2 regions of the Shuttleworthella sp. MSX8B genome follow, and region 1 is predicted to be linked to the other one. Evidence: predicted binding sites of a transcription regulator. Region 1 holds the regulator's gene; the other holds the start of a gene.
The links. The regulator HrcA, encoded in region 1, represses chaperone genes, less so after heat shock. The targets are predictions, from matches to a motif close to TGTTAGCACTCNNNNNNNNNGAGTGCTAACA.
Positions count from the first base shown of each region.

Region 2: the regulator HrcA is predicted to act here: its motif matches at 1,645-1,675, upstream of HMPREF1508_RS03380 (Hsp20/alpha crystallin family protein).

Region 1 covers NZ_JAQT01000033.1:79,181-82,390, forward strand. Annotated here, with positions in the region: gene HMPREF1508_RS08110 (metalloprotease family protein) at 21-629, opposite strand; gene HMPREF1508_RS10890 (GNAT family N-acetyltransferase) at 692-931, opposite strand; gene hrcA (heat-inducible transcriptional repressor HrcA) at 928-1,998, opposite strand; gene hemW (radical SAM family heme chaperone HemW) at 2,211-3,210, opposite strand, start outside.
Region 2 covers NZ_JAQT01000012.1:106,529-109,738, reverse strand. Annotated here, with positions in the region: gene argH (argininosuccinate lyase) at 1-439, opposite strand, end outside; gene HMPREF1508_RS03390 (epoxyqueuosine reductase QueH) at 564-1,256, opposite strand; tRNA gene HMPREF1508_RS03385 (tRNA-Thr) at 1,338-1,410, shown strand; gene HMPREF1508_RS03380 (Hsp20/alpha crystallin family protein) at 1,818-2,264, shown strand; gene HMPREF1508_RS03375 (DUF5688 family protein) at 2,691-3,210, shown strand, end outside.

The DNA of each region.
Region 1 (3,210 bases):
GTATCACGGAAAGCTGCTGATCAGCCTCCGATCGAACTCAAATATGCATACAAACCATCCTGTGAATCGCGGATGACAGCACCTTTGGGGACTTTTCTCATAACATTTATTGCATCCATATAGTCAGGCGCCGGAGATATAAGTCCCATGAATGCGGATACGACGCATATCGTAAGTAGTGGTTTCATTGTTATTGGAATAAAGATGATTCCTATTAGAGGAATGATTCCCAAAAGGGCAGGGGCTAAAGACATACAGATAAACCGCCTTTTTGTAAGAGGATGATATGAAATGGCCCATGCCTGCATTTTACGAACACACAGTCCCACCCACACCGTAGCTTCTTTCGGATAACAAACTGCGTGCGCAAACTCGTGAATCGGTAATGCTATCATAAATCCAATCAAAAAGGCCGGAACAAGGTATATTGGAGAAATCGGTGCTTCCTTGCTTGTAAATGCCTTTAAGAATACCGCCAACATGCAAATCATCATTGGAGCTATACCAAACGGCAGGGACTTACCGATAAATCCCTCAGCATCACGAATCTTAACCGCATTCTGCTGAACCGGCGGACTTTGATGCGATGTTCCAAATTCTTTTTTATTTCCTTCCCAAACGATCGCCATCTTAACCTCAGAATCGTACCTTTAAAATGATTTTGACATCTCCTGCCAATCTTCCTTCTTCATCAGGTATATCTATGGCGCAGCATTTCCTTCACAGCTTCCGGCATGATACCCTGACCCTGAAATGCTTCTCCAAACCAGTATGCCCGTTCGGCACTTGCCATATATTCTGCAATCTGAAATACAGCAAACGCTTCGTCTCCGATGACTCCCGCATCATGTGCTACTTCTGCAAAATACAGCTTCTCTGCATCATCCGATGACAGAAAAGCTGTTGCAGCAACAAACTCTATTCTCTTTATTCCCGGGCATCTTCCATGATCTCAGAGAGCTTGCTCTTGAGCTCTTTGAGACTGCCCATCACCTTGGCATAATCCATTCGCTTGGGCCCCACGATACCGATCGTCCCCCTGACTCCGTCACCCAGGTCATAGTTGGCTGTCACAACTGAGCAGTCCGGCATGTTTCCGATGGGAGATTCACTTCCAATATAGACCTGGATCCCCGTCGAATCGGGATTGTTGGCGCTCTGCTCCTGCACGTCATTGATCAGCTCCGCCAATTGTCCCTTCTCCTCAAAGGTAGAGATGAAGGTCGAGGCCTTTTGCGCGTCAGACAGCTCCGGGTATTTGAAAATATTGGTGGCTCCGGACGTATAGATCTCCAGTCCGTCATCCTCACGCAGCGTCTCCGGAATGGTCTTTAAGACCTCCGCCACAATATCCTCGTGAATTCCCGCCTGCTCCTGCATCCTGCTGATCGTAGTCAGATTGATTTCCTGCGCGGTCAGCCCATTCAGGCTGTTGTTGAGCAGCATATTGAGCTTCAGGAGATTCTCACCGCTCAGAATGCTCTTGACCTCAATCAGGCGGCTCTTGACCATATTGCCTCCCATCATGATGACGGCCAGGATCTGGTGCTCATTAACCTGAGAGAGCTGGAGGAACTTAATTCGGTTCTTGCTCACAGCCGGCGCGGAGATCAGGGAGGTGTACTGCGTGGTATTGGCCAAAAATTTGGCAACCTGCTGTAAGACCTTATCCATCTTCTCCGTCTTCTGGATCACGAAGTCCTTGAGCTCTGTAACCTCCTGGTCCTTCTCCGCCATCAGATGATCCACATAGAAGCGATAGCCCTGATCCGTCGGGATCCGGCCGGCCGAGGTGTGGGGACGAATGATGTAGCCCATCTCCTCTAAGTCGCTCATCTCATTGCGAATCGTAGCGGAGCTCAGACTGACGCCCTCTAACTTGGAAATCGTCCTTGAACCGACCGGCTCTCCGGACTCCAGGTAATTCTGAATAATTGCGTGGAGGATCTTTGACTTGCGCTCGGAAAGTTCCTCAATACCCTGCCCGGAATCTGCCATAGATTTCTCCTCTCTTTTGGCACTAGCACTCGATTCTCCTGAGTGCTACAACTTCTTTTATTGTAGGGACAGGGCCTTTGCCTGTCAACACGAGGAGACGAATCTACTGCTTTTAGGGAGACAAATTACTGCTTTTGTGCGATAAATTACTGCTTTTGTGAGATAAATTTGCCGCTTTGGGGCTGTTTTATTTCTGTTTTAATGCAAAAAATTTAACGCAAATATTCCGCCAGCACCTGGTTAGAAATATCCGTACCTGCCTTTGTAAGAGCAATCATCCCTCCCTGTCGGCGCAGGAGACCCCGCTTGCTCTGGCTCTCCAGAGTGGATCCATAGACACTGCCGACGGGGAGATCAAAAGCGTTGAAAAAATCCGCCTCCCGTATGCCCCTGGTCTTGCGCAGCCCCAAAAAGAGAAATTCCTCCATGGCCTCCCGGCGGGTCAGCTTCTGCACCGTTTTGGAATCAATCCAGGGAGCGTCCGCCAGGACTTCATCCAGGTCCAGCTGTTGACCGGGATCATATTTTCCCCAGAGGTCAATATAGCGGTCTGTCTCAGGGATATTGGAAAAGCGCAGATTTGGATAGGCGCAGCTTCTCTGTGCCGGATCTTTTCGCATGAGGGGATTCCTGTCCGAATGCCTGTCTATGAGGGAATCACAGAGTAAAGACGCCGCCCCCACACCAAATCCAAGGTAGGGCTTTCTCTCCCAATAGCCCAGGTTATGACGACAGGCATAGCCCTCCCTGGCATAGTTGGAAATCTCGTACTGCCTGTATCCCTTTCCCGTCAGGAAGGTCCTCGTCATATCATAGAGCGCGTACTCCAGGTCACTGTCCGGCAGCTCCAGCGTTTTTTCGCCCCTCTCTCTCCTGGCGATATCCCCGGCATATCTCTCATAAAAGGGCGTACCCGGCTCTACAATCAGAGAATAGGCGGAAATGTGCTCCGGCCGGAGCATAGTCACCATCTGAAGGGTTCTCTTGAGCTTATCCTCGGTCTGCAGGGGCAAACCCGTCATAATATCCACATTGACATTGGAAAAACCGGCTGCGCGGACATGTTCAAAGGTACGTAGAAAATCATTCCAGCTGTGAATTCGTCCCAGAAGGGCCAGCTCATCGTCATTGGACGACTGCAAGCCGATCGAGACGCGGTTGATCCCCATCCTTTGATAGGCCCTCAGCGCCTTTGCCGTCACGGTCCCCGGG
Region 2 (3,210 bases), on a different contig from region 1:
TGTTCTCCTCCATGATATGAAGAATCACCTCCAGGAGCTCATGCAGCTCCCCATCCAGTTCGCAGACATTTTTGCGGGTAAAAAGGCGCATATCCAGAGCCACCTGGTCATTACGGCTTCTTCCGGTGTGCAGCTTCTTGCCTGCATCGCCGATGCGGTCGATCAGATTCGCCTCGACGAAGGAATGGATGTCCTCATAGCGATCCGTGATTTCCAGGACTCCGGACGCCACGTCGTGCTCAATGCCGTCCAGGCCCTCTAAGATCTGATCCCTCTCCTCCCGGGTCAGGATGCCCTGCCTTGCCAGCATCCTGACATGGGCCCGGGACCCCTGCAAATCTTCCGCCAGAAATTTCTGATCAAAGGAAATGGAGGCATTGAATGCGTATACCAGCTTGTCTGTCTCCTTGGTGAAACGTCCACCCCATAATTGCGCCATCGTTACCTCCTGTCTTTTCTCTGTCCCTTTTCTTCGTCTGTTTCTCTTCGTTTCTTTTTCCTGATTTTTTCACGGGGATCAACTCAGGTCGATCTGCTCTTTTCTGTCATCTGATCTCTTTTTCTCACACACGGGAAAGACGCGATTCCTCCGGCAGGGATTCCTCTGAAGTCTGCTTTTGAGGTCGCAGCTCCTCACGCTCCCGCATAGAGAAGACACAGCCGCAATAGTCCTGTCGATAGAGCCCGTATTCTCTGGACAGCTGGGTCGAACGCAGGTAACCGCCCTTCTTCTTGAAATCCGAGTAGAGATAGCTGACCCCATATTTCTCTCCCATCTCAGCTCCGATCTCGTTTAAAAGCTGCTCATCCTTCATAGGCGAAATCGAAAGAGTGGTTGTGAAGTAATCCATCCTGAGTTCCCCGGCCTTTCTCGCCGCCTCCTCCAGGCGCAGGCGAAAGCAGACCTCGCAGCGCTTGCCCCTCTCGGGCTCATATTCCAGGCCTCGGACAGCCTCGTAGTATTTCTCATCCTCGTAGTCGCCGGCCAAAAAGGAAATAGGATGCTCGGACGGCATTTGCTCAATGAAGTGATTCAACTCCCGAATCCTGTGCTCGTGCTCCTCAGCCGGATAGATATTGGGATTATAGAAATAGTCTGTAATATCGAAGTACCGGGACAGATATTCCAGAACATAGGAAGAGCAGGGAGCGCAGCAGGAGTGAATGAGCAGGCGGGGGACTCTCCCCTCCTCCTGTAACTGCGCAAGCGTCTGATCCAGTACTTTTTGATAATTCACCTTATTCATGTCTGCCATTATAGCAGGGAGACTCCGCTTGTTCCAATCAGTAAGCTTTTCTTGCAAAATGCCTCTCACTCCCGTATAATCGCTTCATACGCTTCTATAGCACAGTTGGTAGTGCACTTCACTCGTAATGAAGGGGTCATCGGTTCGAGTCCGATTAGAAGCTTTTCGATCAGGAGCTGTGAGAAAGAGACATTCCTTTCTTCACGGCTCTTTTTTAGTGACCATAGAGTCCTCTTTTTATGACCATGCACTCCGCAAAGCGCGTATTCCATTGTCCGATTCTGTCCCGTTGGCTGGACTAGTCGATTGCCTGTAGGGACATCATAAAAAATGGGGAGAAATGCTCGATACCAATATCATTGTCTCATCCATCAGATCTAAAAAATGTTTTTAAAAAAATTAGCACTCATCTCTTGACAGTGCTAACAGTCCGGTGTATAACATAGTCGTAAGGAAATCAGAGGGGCATCGGAAGGCCAAAGGAAGTTCTTCCCTGTATCCCCTGAAGCGCGGATTGCAAATCCAAATCACAAACCGCCAAACTTTGTTTTCCATAGAAAGGAGTTTTATATGTTTATGACACCTAGTATTTTATCCGATAATGTATTCGATCACTTTTTCGATGATGATTTCTTCTGGCCGACTGCCAAGATGGCTTCTCATCAGAACAGCGTCGCTAACTTGAGAGCTGATATCAAGGATCTCGAGGGCGCATATGAGTTGACGATGGATCTGCCGGGCTTCAGCAAGGACGATGTCAATGTTGATCTCAAACAGGGCTATCTGGTCATCTCCGCCAAGAGAGAACAGAACAATGACCAGAAGGATGATGAGGGACATTATATCCGCCGTGAGCGTTATTCCGGATCCTTCCAGAGAAGCTTCTACGTCGGCGATCACCTGGATGCTTCCGATATCAAGGCATCCTTCAAGGACGGCGTTCTCACGCTCAATGTTCCCAAGGAAGAGACCAAGCAAATTGAAGAGAAGCCCTCTCAGGTTCTGATTGAAGGCTAATCCCTGACGCATTGCTGTGATGGAGAACATGCCTGTGGAGCAGTTCTCCGACCAGCTTCTTATTTCTGATTTTTCTCCTTGTCCCCGGCCTCGCGGCCATCTTCGCGAGACCGGGGCTTTTTCATGCAATATCCGCACATACAATCTCGCTCCCCCAACTTCACCAGACTATGGGTTCTTCTGTACCCGCGCATACGATCTCGCTCCCTCTTTCCCTGGCTTCACGAAGTTGGGGATTTTGCGCAGTCAACCACCTGCGGTTTCTTATTCCGATGCAATCACCTCAGAGATCTTCGGGCAACTTGCCTGAATTACAGGCGCGAACTTTGTCGCTTTCGCCCGATAGGAGACCTCTTCCTCCCATGCTATAATGGATTTGTGGTCTCCCGCCGCTTTCTTATCCTGTCATGTCTATGAGGAAGATTCATGACAGCAAATCACATGTCCTATCCGGACTTCAAAAATGAACTCTTGACGCAGATCCGCCGGGAATTTTCCCCGGATTATGATATTCGTATCAGCAGTATTTTAAAGACCAACGCAGTCACTCTGGATTCTCTGATGATTTACGCGCCGGGCTGCAATCTCACCCCCAATATCTATCTGAATTATTATTACGAGCGCTATGAGAAGGGGCTTCCTTTTGATGCCATCTTCAAGGAAATCCTGGACTGCTACCAAAAGCGCAGGACAGACCCTCCCTTCGATGTCGAGCGCTTTGCGGACTTTGCTTATATTCGGCATCATTTGGTATTTCGTCTTCTGAAGCAGTCGGATAATCAAAATCTCCTGCTCGACATCCCGCATATTGATTTTCTGGATCTGGCGATTGTCTTCGCCATTCTCTTAGAAGACCAGGAAGGGCATCATGCCAGCGTTCTGATTCACAAGAGTCACCTGAAGGCCTGGGGCAATCCCACTATGCAAGACCTTCTTGCGATCGCAA